One region of the Sphingobium sp. WCS2017Hpa-17 genome, then DNA from elsewhere that is predicted to be linked to it. Evidence: riboswitches for the same ligand, from Rfam matches in the RefSeq annotation. Region 1 holds a riboswitch; each other region holds the start of a gene.
The links. A riboswitch is a leader RNA that binds a small molecule or an ion and turns the genes downstream of it on or off. The one in region 1 is predicted to bind cobalamin.
Positions count from the first base shown of each region.

Region 2: it holds a riboswitch for cobalamin, as region 1 does, so the genes downstream of both, cobO (cob(I)yrinic acid a,c-diamide adenosyltransferase) here and RQH62_RS01720 (TonB-dependent receptor domain-containing protein) in region 1, are expected to answer to the same signal.
Region 3: it holds a riboswitch for cobalamin, as region 1 does, so the genes downstream of both, RQH62_RS05220 (DUF1852 domain-containing protein) here and RQH62_RS01720 (TonB-dependent receptor domain-containing protein) in region 1, are expected to answer to the same signal.

Region 1 covers NZ_JAVTIV010000001.1:377,529-381,891, reverse strand. Annotated here, with positions in the region: gene RQH62_RS01725 (ABC transporter substrate-binding protein) at 1-784, shown strand, start outside; gene RQH62_RS01720 (TonB-dependent receptor domain-containing protein) at 801-2,657, opposite strand; cobalamin riboswitch at 2,825-3,036, opposite strand; gene fdhD (formate dehydrogenase accessory sulfurtransferase FdhD) at 3,104-3,901, opposite strand; gene RQH62_RS01710 (formate dehydrogenase subunit delta) at 3,933-4,238, opposite strand; gene fdhF (formate dehydrogenase subunit alpha) at 4,248-4,363, opposite strand, start outside.
Region 2 covers NZ_JAVTIV010000002.1:133,211-137,573, forward strand. Annotated here, with positions in the region: gene RQH62_RS04930 (GMC family oxidoreductase N-terminal domain-containing protein) at 1-734, shown strand, start outside; gene RQH62_RS04935 (TetR family transcriptional regulator) at 775-1,335, shown strand; cobalamin riboswitch at 1,352-1,551, shown strand; gene cobO (cob(I)yrinic acid a,c-diamide adenosyltransferase) at 1,656-2,267, shown strand; gene RQH62_RS04945 (cobyrinate a,c-diamide synthase) at 2,270-3,571, shown strand; cobalamin riboswitch at 3,584-3,773, shown strand; gene RQH62_RS04950 (TonB-dependent receptor domain-containing protein) at 3,927-4,363, shown strand, end outside.
Region 3 covers NZ_JAVTIV010000002.1:189,138-193,500, forward strand. Annotated here, with positions in the region: gene RQH62_RS05215 (aminotransferase class V-fold PLP-dependent enzyme) at 1-1,044, shown strand, start outside; cobalamin riboswitch at 1,180-1,402, shown strand; gene RQH62_RS05220 (DUF1852 domain-containing protein) at 1,784-2,779, shown strand; gene RQH62_RS05225 (methionine synthase) at 2,806-3,834, shown strand; gene acnD (Fe/S-dependent 2-methylisocitrate dehydratase AcnD) at 4,268-4,363, shown strand, end outside.

The sequences.
Region 1 (4,363 bases):
CGGCGCCTTCGCGCTGACCGGCGCGGCCGCACCTACGCAACATCCTCGGCGCATCGTGTCGCTCAACGTCTGCGCCGATCAATATCTGCTCGCTCTGGCCGATCCGGGGCAGGTCGCCGCGCTCAGCAGCAACGCCCGCGACCCGTCCCTGTCGGCGGCGGCGGACAAGGTGCGCGGCCTGCGCACGCTGCGCCGCCCTTCGGAGGAAGTGCTGGCGATCCAGCCGGACCTGATCCTGGGCTTCCCGATCGGCGAGAATAAGGTCGCTGGAGTTCCACCGGGCAACTGGCGCACGCTCGGCCTGGCCAGCGCGGAAAGCTATGGCGCTATCCTCGACCAGATCCGGCAGGTCGCGCGCGCCATCGGTCATGTCGATCGGGGAGAGGCGCTGATCGCGCGCATGAACCGCGACCTCGCCACTCTGCCGCGCTCCACGCGCGCTGGCGTCGCGGCCTATTATCAGCGGCGCGGCTATATGACCGGCACCGGCACGCTGATCGACGATCTCATGCACCGCGCCGGTCTCACCAATCTCGCCGCCCGGCTCGGCAAGCCCGCGTTGGCGCAGGTATCGCTGGAGGAAATGGTCGCCGCCCGCCCCGACTGGCTGATCGTGGAAAGCGCGACCGACCGGGTGGTCGATCAGGGCACGGAGATGCTGCACCATCCCGCGCTGCGCACCATCCCGCGCATCAGCCTGCCGCAAAGCTGGACCGTCTGCGGCGGCCCCGCCTATGTGCAGGCGGCAAAGGCCATCACGGCGCGCCTGAACGCGCCGCGCTGACCCCGGCCAGCAGTCCTCAGAAGCGAACACGCACGCCGCCATAGGCAGCGCGACCATAGGTGCCATAACCATAGGCCGTCTGGTAATTCTCATCGGTCAGATTGTCGACGCGACCATAGACTTCCAGATGTTCGCCCACAGGGAAGGACGCGCGCACGCCGGCCAGCGCATAGCCGTCGAGCCGGCGGGTGTTCGCTGCATTGTCGAAACTGTCGCCGACCATCGTGATGGTCGCACCGGTGGACAGGCCGAACGGCCAGACATAGTCGGCCGACACGCTCACCGCATCGGCGGCACGGCGGGCCAGACGGTTGCCGAAATTGGCCGATCCGGCCGACCGGTCGCGCGCATCGACATAGCTGTAGGCGGCGGTCACGGTCAGCGCATCCACCGGCTTCAGCGCGATCGACGCTTCCACGCCCTTGGCGCGGGTGCGGTCGATATTATTGTATCGGCCGAACGGCGGCAACGAAGCATCATAATTGATCTGATCAGTCGTATCGCGCCGGAAAGCCGTAACCGACAATGTGGCCCGCCCATCGTCCAGCATCTGGTCAAAGCCAATATCATAGCTTTTCGACCGCTCTGGACGCAGCGCTGCATTGCCATAGTCACTGTACAACTGGAACAGCGACGGCGCCTTGAATCCCTCGCCATAGCTCAGCCGCACATTGGTCGCGCCGCCATTGGGCGAATAATTGGCGTTGGCGCCGACGGTGGTCGCGCCACCGAACTGGCTATGATCGTCATGGCGCAGACCGCCGGTAACGGCGAGGCCGGTGAAGGGCTTCACGATCGCCAGCGCATAGACGCTGTCGATGTTGATCTTCACGCTCGTCGTGCTAAAGGCGTCGTAATAATCATAGTCCGGCCGCTCATGCTCGTAACCGAAGACCAGCTTGGCCTGATCGACCGGCGCATAGACGCCTTCATATTCGAAGCGCAAATTGGTGCCGCTATAGCCATAATCGACCGCCGCGCCGCGCGCCGAATAATAGTCGCGATCGTTACGCATCCAGGTGACGGCCGCCCGATTGGTCAGCTTGCCATCCAGCAGCGCCAGATTGATACCGGCATAGCCGACATATTGGTCGGAAATCGCGACTTCGGGCGTATCGGCCAGCACATAGGTCGGCGCGGGGAAGCCATCCACGTCCAGATCTGCATGGATATAGTAACCGCGCAGGTCGAGGCTCAAATTATCCGAGAAGGTCAGCTTCAACCGAGCGTTCGCGGCAATATTCTCAGTACCGTCCCGCTCCGTGCCATTGGCCGCCGACGAGATGCCATCGGTGCGGAAATAGGCCGCGCCGATGCCGCCCGACGCGATGCCGGCGGTGCCGGACACGTCCGCCTTGGCGCTGAACGTATCGCTATAGCCATATTCGGCCGAAGCATTGGCGCCGAAGCCCTCGGCCGGCACGCCGGTCATGATGTTGACCACGCCGCCGATCGCCTGGCTGCCATGCACCACCGAGTTGGACCCGCGCAGCACCTCGATCCGGCGGATATTGCCGGTCAGCAGCGGTCCGAAATCATACCCGTCGCCAATGCCGCTGGGATCGTTGACCTTCACCCCATCGATCAGCACCAGCGTCTGCGTCGTTTCCGCGCCGCGCAGCGACACGCCTGTCTGCGCGCCGACGGTGCCGTTGCGGTTGAACCGCACGCCCGGCGTCGTCGCCAGCAGGTCGACCACGTCGATCGCCTGCCGCGTCCTGATCGTGTCCGCGTCGATGATCGTGATCGCCTGTCCGACCTCGTCACGCGACTGCTCGATGCCAGCAGCGGTCACAACGATCTCGTCATCCGTCTGCGCAAAGGCGGAATTCGCGGCCATCAAAGCCACGAGCGAAAGTCCATATTTCAACATTTATTGCCCCTACAGCGTCAAAGCGACGTCGGCAGGGGCGTCCGCCCGAAAGCGGTCGGGTGTTGGAGGGATGACGCCATATCCCGTCCGCAGCCCGATGCGGCCCCGGCCGCATGGCGTCGCTCGACGGAAAAACCACCGTGCCCCGACCATCCCCTGGACCAAAGCAAAAGCGACCAAGCGCCGGCCGGTCTCCTGGCTCGCGGGTCACAGCATGATGCACACCTTCCCGGATTGCTCCAGTGGCTGCCCTTTTGGGGCCAGTGCATCGCGCTATCCGCTTACAGTTGCAGGGACAGCCGTGGATTAAGGCGCTTGTGACGCCCGCACCACATTCCCGATTAACCCGTTTCCGGGCACCGGCGCGATCATGTTGCAGGAAAGCCAAGCCTCCCCACGCCGCGCGCCATAAGGGAAAGCGGGGACGCTGCCAAGCGGGCGCCGGTTTAGATCCTGCCGCTGTGTCCCCGTTGCAACAGCGCGTCGGATCGCGCCAGCACGACCAGCGGCAATCCCGCCGCCTCGGCCCGTTCCGCCGCCAGTCGGGTCGGCGCGGAGATAGTGACCAGCAGCGGGCAATCGGCCAGCACCGCCTTCTCCACCAGTTCATAGGAGCAACGCGAAGACAGCAGCGCAAAACCGCCGTCCCAGTCCGCACCCATCCGCGCCATCGCCCCGATCAGCTTATCGAACGCATTGTGCCGCCCGACATCCTCCCGCGCCAGCCGGATCGCGCCGTCCGCGCCGACCCAGGCCGCCGCATGCGCCGCGCCGGTCGCGCCATTCAACGGCTGATGTTCGCGTAAGCCATCCAGCGCGCGGAATATGGCCGCCCGGTCCGCCCGCGACGTTGCGGTCACATGCGGCAAAGGCCGGATCGCCTGCTCCAGATTCTCGATCCCGCACAGCCCGCAGGAGGAATCCGACGCGCGATACCGCACCCGCTCCAGCAGCCCATCGGTGCGATGCGGCGGCAATGTCGCGCGGGCGATGATCCCTGCGCCCGTATCATGCACATCGACGTCCAGCAGCGCATCGTCCCGGCCGACCAGCCGTTCGGCCAGGCTGAATCCCTGTACCAGATCGCCGATATCGGTCGGCGTCGCCATCAGCACGGCATAGCCCGCGCCATTATATTCGATCGCGACCGGCACTTCCTGCGCCAGCGGCCGATCGACCACCTGCGTCGCGCCATCGGGCGTCAGGCGATCGAATGTCAGGGGGCTGGCGGCGGCATCATCCATGATCACGGCCTAGCGGCAGACGGCATCCCGCTCAACCAGCGTCGCAATGCCCCGCCTCATCCACCGCATTGAACTGCGCCGCATCGACATCGGGGGCCGGCCTGCCCTGCGCCATCCGGGCCACGGCGGCGGCAACCATCGGCGAAAGCCGTTCAGGCTGCTCCTTCGCCATGGCGACAATCTGTGCCTTCATCCGCGGATCCCAGAAGCGGGTCAGATGTTCGGCGAGCGCTTCCGTCGCCTTCTCTTCGCCCATCATCGCCATGTTGCGGGCGATCTGGTGCGCCATATAGACGAGCCGGTCCGTGGTGGACATGGCATGACTGTCCTCACTCATATGCCCCGCCTATTCCGCCGCTTCCAGTGGCGCGATGCGGCGACTATTGCGCGCCTGCTGCGCATAATCCTGTTGCCAGTCGCTCGGACCGTTGGACGCCATCACCTGCACCGCTGTCACCTTAT
Region 2 (4,363 bases), on a different contig from region 1:
ATGTCGGCACCCATGTGGTCAATGAAGTCGATGTGCGGACGCTCAACAGCGATGCGCAGGGGCTGCGCGGCGCTTGGCAGCTTTTGCGCTACGCCCTTGCTAGGCGCGGCGCGCTGACCACCGCGATCGGCCATGCCCAGGCCTTCGTGAAGAGCAGGCCGGATCTGCCCGCGCCCAATCTCCAGATCAGCTTCGCCGCCTTCGCCTTCGACTTCGATGAGCAGGGGCGGCTGATGCTACGCAAGACGCCGTCCGTCTCCACTTTGGTTGGGCTCATGCGGCCCAGCCATCGCGGGCGGATCAGTCTGCGGTCCGCCGATCCGTTCGCGCCGCCGAAAATCGAGCATCGCCAGCTCGGCAGCGACGATGATATCGACCAGATCGTGGAAGGCATCGGCATCGCCCGCGCTATCCTCAATGAGACAGCGATTGCGACACATATAAAGGCCGAATTGCGCCCCGGCGCGGCGCTGACCGATCCGGAGCAATTGCGCGGCTATGTCCGCATGGCGTCGATCCCGCTCTACCATCCGGTCGGCACGGCGAAGATCGGTCGGGCAGACGATCCGCAGGCGGTGGTCGATGCCGATCTTGCTGTCATCGGCGTGGATGGCTTGTGGGTGGCGGATGCCTCCGTCATGCCGACCCTGCCGGCTGGCAACACCAATGCCACCGCCATCATGATCGGCGACAAGGGCGCGGACCATGTGCTGAAAAAGCTGCGTCGCAACTGAGCGGCTGGCGACGGGCGGGCAGCTTTGCCACAAGGCGGTCATGAAACTGAGTCGTGATGCCATCGTCGATGAAGCGATCGCCCTGTTGCAGGAAGAGGGGCTGGAGGCGGTGTCGCTACGCAATGTCGCGGCGCGCTTGGACGCGAAAGCGCCCTCGCTCGCCCGCCATGTCGGCGACAAGCAGAGCCTTCTGGCACTGATGTCGGCGCGCCTGTTCGGGGCAGTGATCGATGCGCTACCGCCCTGCACCGGCTGGCGCGACTGGGTGATGGCCTTCGGGCGCGGCCTGTGGCGCAAACAGCAGGCGACCCGCGATGCGGCGCCTTTGATTGCCATGGCGCCGCTGGATGCGGATGCGATGGCGGCCATGGCGGACCGGTTGCGGGCACAGGTGCAGGGCGTCGGCCTGCCGGTCGATCGCGGCATGCTGCTCCAGTCGGCGGTGCAGGCGCTGGTGACCGGCTGGACCGGCTTCGCCACCGGGGCGCAGGGGGTAGCGATCGGCCGGATCGTCCCGATCGAGGCGGCGGTGGAGGAAAGCCTGGCGGCGCTGGTGCGGGGCTTTGCCGAAACGCTGGACCCGGCCGACCCGCCGCGATAAGTCCGGCGGCGAAGGCTGTGCCTTCGACCGCGTCGGTGCCCGCAAGGGCTTGAAAGGGAATATGGTGCGGCCGCCTGCGGCCCAATCCATGGCTGTCCCTGCAACTGTAAGCGGCGAGCCACCGGGCCATCATGCCATTGGGAGCGGTCCCGAGAAGGCGGTCCGGCCGGCGACGACCCGCAAGCCAGGAGACCTGCCGGCGCGGGTCGCTCTTGCCCCGGCCCAGGGACTGGCCCGGACACGGTTCTTCCGTTCGAGCGGCATGGAAAGCGGCGTCGCGGCCATCCCGGCCGCGCGCCCTGTCGACGGGAGCAAGGCAGATGGAAGAGCAGGATCAGATCAACGCCCGGCATAATGAGAAGGCTCGCAAGCGGCAGGCCTTCATGCAGGCCAAGATCGCGGAGAAGACGGATGAGAAAGGACTGCTGATCGTCCATACCGGCAAGGGCAAGGGCAAGTCGACCGCCGCCTTCGGCCTCGCCTGCCGGGCGCTCGGCCATGGCATGAAGGTGGGCATCGTTCAGTTCATCAAGGGCGGCTGGGCGACGGGGGAAAAGGCGGTCTATGCCGCCTTCCCCGGTCAGGTCGATCATCGGGTGATGGGGGAAGGCTTCACCTGGGACACGCAGGATCGCGCCCGCGACATCGCCTGGGCGGAGGCCGGCTGGGCAGAAGTGCAGCGCATGATCGCCGATCCCAGCTATGCCATGGTGATCGCGGACGAACTCAATATCGTGCTGCGCTACAAATATCTGGCGGTCGAGGATGTCGTCGCCGGGTTGATGGATCGCGACCCGATGAAACATGTCGTCGTGACCGGCCGCAACGCGCCCGATGCCCTGATCGAGGCGGCCGATCTGGTGACCGACATGGTGCAGGTGAAGCATCATTTTCACGCCGGGATCAAGGCGCAGCGGGGCATCGAATTTTGACGGTGGCGCTGGGGCGCGGCCTGATCGTCGGTGCCCCGGCATCGGGTGTCGGCAAGACCATGGTGACGATCGGGCTGCAACGCGCCTTTGCCGATTGGGGCCTTGCGGTACAGGGCGCCAAATGCGGGCCGGATTATATCGACCCGGCCTTTCATGCGGCTGCGGCCGGGCGACCCTCGATCAATCTGGATGGCTTTGCCATGGCGCCGGCGATGCTGCGCGGATTGGCCGCGCACGTCGCATCGACTGTCCAACTCGTTGTCGCAGAAGGGGCGATGGGCCTTTACGATGGCGCGCGGGCGCAGGACCGGTCGGGTGCTTCGGCTGATGTCGCGCGCCTGCTTGGCTGGCCGATGCTGCTGGTGGTCGATGCCCGTGCGGCCGCGCAGACGGTGGCGGCCGTCGCGCATGGCTGCGCCACCTTTCCCGGCGCGCCCGCCATTGCCGGAGTGATCGCCAACCGGGTCGCCAGCCCGCGCCATCGGCAGATGGTCGAGGATGGCTTTGCCCGTATCGGCCTGCCCCTGCTCGGTGCGATTTCCACCGATGACGGGCTGGCCATGCCGTCCCGCCATCTGGGTCTGGTGCAGGCGGACGAGACGGACGCGCTGGAATCGCGGATCAGCGCGATCACGGAACGGGTGGCGGCCCAATGCGATCTCGATGCGGTCTTCGCGGCGGCCGGTGCGACGGCGGATCGGCCGATGCAGCCGCCCGGCATCCGGCCGCCGGGGCAGCGGATCGCCATCGCCCGCGACGCGGCCTTCAGCTTCTTCTATCCGCATATGGCGCATTGGTGGCGGGCGGCCGGCGCGGAGTTGCACTTCTTTTCCCCGCTGGCCGACGAAGCACCGCCTGCCGATTGCGATGCCTGCTGGCTACCGGGCGGCTATCCCGAACTCCATGCCGGGCGGATCGCGGCCAATCGGCGATTTCTCGATGGCCTGCGGGCCTTTGGCCAGACACGCCCGATCCATGGCGAATGTGGTGGCTATATGGTGCTGGGCCGTGTGCTGGAGGATGGCGAGGGCATGATGCATGCGATGGCGGGCCTGCTGCCGGTTGAGACAAGCTTTGCCCGCCGGCGCATGACATTGGGCTATCGGCGGGCGCGGTTGCGGCAGGACAGCCGCTTCGCCCGTGCCGGGCAGGAACTGCTGGGTCATGAATTCCATTATGTCAGCATCACCGCGAGCGAGGGTGAAGCGCTGGCCGACATGGCCGACGCAGAGGGGCAGGCGATCGCGCCGGCGGGCCACCGGGTGGGCCATGTGACGGGTGGCTTCTTCCACTTGATCGCCTGATCCAACTGGATTAGGGCCGCGGCTGCGTCAGGTTCCCCGCAAGGGGATCAAAAGGGAACGGGGTTCAAGACCCCGGCTGCCCCTGCAACTGTGAGCGGCGAGCCATCGAGGCACAGGCCATTGGGATGCGTATCCCGAGAAGGCGCTTCGAAACGGCATGGACCCGCAAGCCAGGAGACCTGCCTGTCGCGGTCGTTCTTCGTCCGGACAGGGTGCGCCGGTCGAACGAGGATATCCTCGCGCAACGACAAGCTGACCGTGCGGATTCGCACGGCGGGGATGTCGTGCGCGCTGGCGTTCGGCATCGCTGTCGCGTCGCGTCCGCCCGGTCCTGTCTATGACTGGGGGGATTATCATGCACTGGATTTCAAAGAGCGGACTTTTCATTCTGGCCGGCCTGTCCACGCCGGCACTGGCCGACGATGCGAGCGAGGTGATCGTCACCGCCCTGCGCCAGCCGCAGGCGATCGAGCAGGTGGCGTCGAGCGTCACCGTGCTGGACAAGGCTGCGATCGACGCGGCGCAGGCGCTGACGGTGTCGGATCTGCTGATCCGCACGCCTGGCATCAGCTTCACCCGCAATGGCGGCTACGGCACGTCGACGTCGATCCGCATCCGCGGCGCGGAAGGGGACCAGACCGTGCTGGTGGTCGACGGCGTCAAGCTGGCCGATCCGTCCTCGACCGGTGGCGGCTATAATTTTGCCACCCTGATGACCGGCGACATCGACCGGATCGAGATTTTGCGCGGTCCGCAATCCATCCTGTGGGGCAGCCAGGCGATCGGCGGAGT
Region 3 (4,363 bases), on a different contig from region 1:
GCAGTGCGCCGGGTCAATCGCGAGACCAGCTATTATGCCCGGCGCGGCCTGACCCCCGACCTGATTGCCGTGCGCGATCGGGTCGCGGCAAAGATGGGCGTCGCGCCGCAGGAAATCGCCTTCACTCGCAATGCGACCGAGGCGCTGAAGGCGCTGATCGGCGGCTATAACCGGCTGCGGCCCGGCGACGCTGTCCTTCATGCCGATCTCGATTATGACAGCATGCAGGCATGTTTCGATACGCTCAGGCATAGTCGGGGCGTAGATGTGGTGCGGATCGCGCTGCCCGAACCAGCTACATATCAGGGACTGATCGACGCCTATGAGGCGGCGTTGAAGGCCAATCCGAAAATCCGCCTGATCCTGCTCACTCATCTGAGCCATCGCACGGGTCTGGTCATTCCGGTGAAGGAGATCGTAGCGATGGCGCGTGCGCGCGGTGTCGATGCGATCGTCGATGCGGCGCATAGCTGGGGCCAGCTGGATTTTCGGTCGGCCGACCTCGACGCGGATTTTATCGGTTTCAACCTGCATAAATGGTGGGGCGCGCCGCTGGGCGTAGGCGTGATCTATATCCGCAAGGACAAAATAGATTTTATCGACCCGGATAGTGCCAACAGCCCGCCCTTGCCCGCCACGACTTATTCGCGGGTACATACTGGCACGGTCGATTTCGCAGCTCAGTTGACGGTGCCGGCCGCACTCGATTTCCAGGATGCAATCGGCGACGCTGCCCGCGCGGCACGGCTGCGCCATCTTCGCGACTTGTGGGCGGAGAAATTACGCGGGACGAAAGGGCTGGAGATATTGACGCCGGCTGATCCGCGACTGCACGGCGGTATCACCTCCTTCCGCCTGGTTGGGCGCAGCACTGTGCAGGATAATATGGCGATCGCCAAAAGGCTGCTCGATGAACATCGAATCTTTACAGTGCATCGGGACGGGCCAGCCCAAGGTGCCTGTGTGCGCGTCACGCCAGCCTTGTTCAATAGTGCTTCAGATATTGCTGCATTGGAAAAAGCCATCCGCTCGATACTGGCCTGATCGGTGAATCAGGCGAATCCTGGCAAGACCGATCCTGTTCATTCCCGCACATATCGGGCCTGAGAAGCCGTTATTCCGCAGCAAGAGCCATATAAAGATTTCTTTATATGGCTCTTGACAGGGGGAGTGGGATGTGTTGAAAGACACCGTCAAGGTTCCCCGCTTCAGGCATGACGGCGGGGCTAAGACGGGAAGCCGGTGGTGCCTTCAGGGGCAGAGTCCGGCGCTGCCCCCGCAACTGTAAGCGGCGAGTGGCGGTTCCATTGTGTGTCACTGAGCTTCGCACAAGGCTTGGGAAGACCGGAACCACCGCGATGACCCGCAAGTCAGGAGACCTGCCTTCGGCGTCATAACGTTCCTCGGACGGGGGTTCCTCCGGTGGATCGCGCTCGAAGCGTGGCCCGTAGTCTATGTGCCGTCCGGGCCACTCAGGCCTTGCGCGTTCTTCCTTCGATCCTTCCGCCCGGCCAAAGCAGGTGATCGGTCGATGTTTGCAATCCTATCCCGTTCCTTCGCCCATCAACGAATGCGTCCGCGCGCCGTGTCGTCGGGCTGAGCCCGGCCTGACGCGGCGCGCCGCAGATTCCACACCGATTCCCAATCTCAACAACGGACGGCACTTGCGCCGGACCGAAGGACGCCTCGCATGCCCGCAACCCGCACCAGCCTCACCCTCCCACATTTTGCCTCCGACGCGCCGCTGTCGTCCGAGATCAGCCGGCCTTCAGGAAAATCCACCATGACAGAAGACGATCTCACATTCGCCGTCAGTAGCATTCGCTTTGACGAGAATTATCGTCCCTCTGATAACACGCGCATCACGACGAACTTCGCTAACCTGGCCAGAGGCGAACATCGTCAGGAAAACCTGCGTAACGCTGTCAATATGATCAACAACCGCTTCAACGACCTGGCGAACTGGGACAATCCGGAGGGAGATCGCTACAGCGTCCAACTCGATATCATTTCAGTCGAGATGCACATTGCCACCGGCGCCCGCGACTCCTTCCCGATGATCGAGATTCTCAGGACGAGCATCCTCGACCGGAAAACCGATACGCGTATTGACGGCATCGTCGGGAATAACTTCTCCTCCTATGTGCGTGATTATGACTTCAGTGTGCTATTGGCAGAACACAACAAAGGACGGGCCGCCTTCGCTACGCCGGACGGTTTTGGCGATCTGCACGGCAATTTGTTCCGGCATTTCCTGACTTCGTCTGCGTACAAGGAAAATTTCAGGAAGCCTCCCGTCATCTGTCTGAGTGTATCGAGCAGCAAGACCTATCATCGCACGGAAAACCGCCATCCCATATTAGGGATCGAATATCGGCAGAGTGAATATTCTTCGACCGACGAGTATTTCGGCAAGATGGGCCTGAAGGCACGTTATTTCATGCCATGCGGCAGCGTGGCACCGATGGCCTTCTACTTCATTGGCGACCTGCTGAGCGATTACACCAACCTCGAGCTCATCGGGACCATCAGCACGATGGAATCGTTCCAGAGGATCTACCGACCGGAAATCTACAACGCCAATTCGGCGGCAGGGAAATGCTTCCGGCCCAGCCTGAGCCATCAGGACTTTTCGTCCACTCGGATCGTCTACGACCGCGAAGAGCGCAGCCGTCTCGCCATCGAGCAGGGCAAGTTCGCGCAAGAGCATTTCATCAAGCCGTATCAGGCCGATCTGGACCGATGGTCCGCGAGCTTCAGTTCCAGCCACACCCTTTGATAAGACAGAACACAAGGTCATCCATCATGAAAAGACTGTTGCCCACTTCGACCGCCGGCAGCCTGCCCAAACCCTCCTGGCTTGCAGAGCCCGAGAAACTCTGGTCGCCCTGGAGGCTGGAAGGCGAGGAACTGACCGCCGGCAAGCAGGATGCCCTGCGCCTCGCCGTGGACGATCAGCGGCAGGCAGGCATCGACATCGTCGGCGATGGCGAACAGACCCGCCAGCATTTCGTCACGACGTTCATCGAACATCTGAGCGGTGTCGATTTCGAGAAGCGCGAAACCGTGAGAATCCGCAATCGCTACGATGCCAGCGTGCCGACCGTGGTGGGCGCGGTTGCGCGCCCGAAGCCGATCTTTGTCGAGGATGCCGGGTATCTGCGGGCGCAGACCGATCAGCCGATCAAGTGGACGCTGCCGGGTCCGATGACGATGATCGACACGCTCTACGACGCCCATTACCGCAGCCGCGAGAAACTCGCCTGGGAATTCGCCACGATCCTCAATCAGGAGGCCAGGGAGTTGGAGGCGGCGGGCGTCGACATCATCCAGTTCGACGAACCCGCCTTCAACGTCTTCTTCGAAGAGGCCAACGACTGGGGGATCGCCACGCTGGAGAGGGCCATCGAAGGGCTGAAATGCGAAACGGCCGTCCACATTTGTTACGGGTATGGCATCAAGGCGAATACGGACTGGAAGAAGACCCTGGGATCGGAATGGCGGCAATATGAGCAGACCTTCCCCAATCTTCAGAAGTCGAAGATCGATATCATCTCGCTGGAATGCCACCACTCCCGCGTGCCGCTTGACCTCATAGAACTTATCCGCGGCAAGAAGGTGATGGTCGGGGCGATTGACGTTGCAAGCGACACCATCGAGACGCCAGAAGAGGTGGCGGATACCCTGCGCAAGGCTTTGCAGTTTGTGGATGCGGACAAGCTCTACCCTTCCACCAATTGCGGCATGGCTCCGTTGTCCCGTAATGTGGCCTGGGGCAAGTTGAAAGCACTGGGCGCTGGTGCGCAGATCGTCAGAGAAGAACTCATCGCCTGACGCTTCGCTGGCGCATACGCCGCGCATGCTGGCACACCTGCGAGGGCCTGTCCTGGGGGCGGGCCCTTTGGCGTATGGCCCACACCGAATTCGTAACATTCGCAGGTTTGCAGCGAAGGCCTTCGCAACCCTCCTTCCATCTGGCTCGCGCAGGGCAGTTCGTCGAACTGCACACATATGTGGTTCGAAAATACTCGTCGCTGGCGGTCGAGGTGTAGATGACCGCCGAGGGCCTCGTTAGCGTCTAACGCTCCGAGGCGGGAAAGGCCGTTTCGAGATGGTCTGCGTGGACGATCACGGCAAATCCCGGCCCATCCGCTAATGCGCAGCCGTGACCTGTATTCGCTAAGTTCGCAAATTTGCAGAAATTCGTCCGCAAGTCTTCGCCAATTCAGCCATTTTCATCACCGGCAACGTTGCCGATAACAGGGCTATGAACGACGCCTATCGCAAGCCTTTTCCCGGAAGCACCGTCGACTATTTCGACACCCGCGCTGCCATCGATGCCATTCGCTCTGGCGCTTACGAC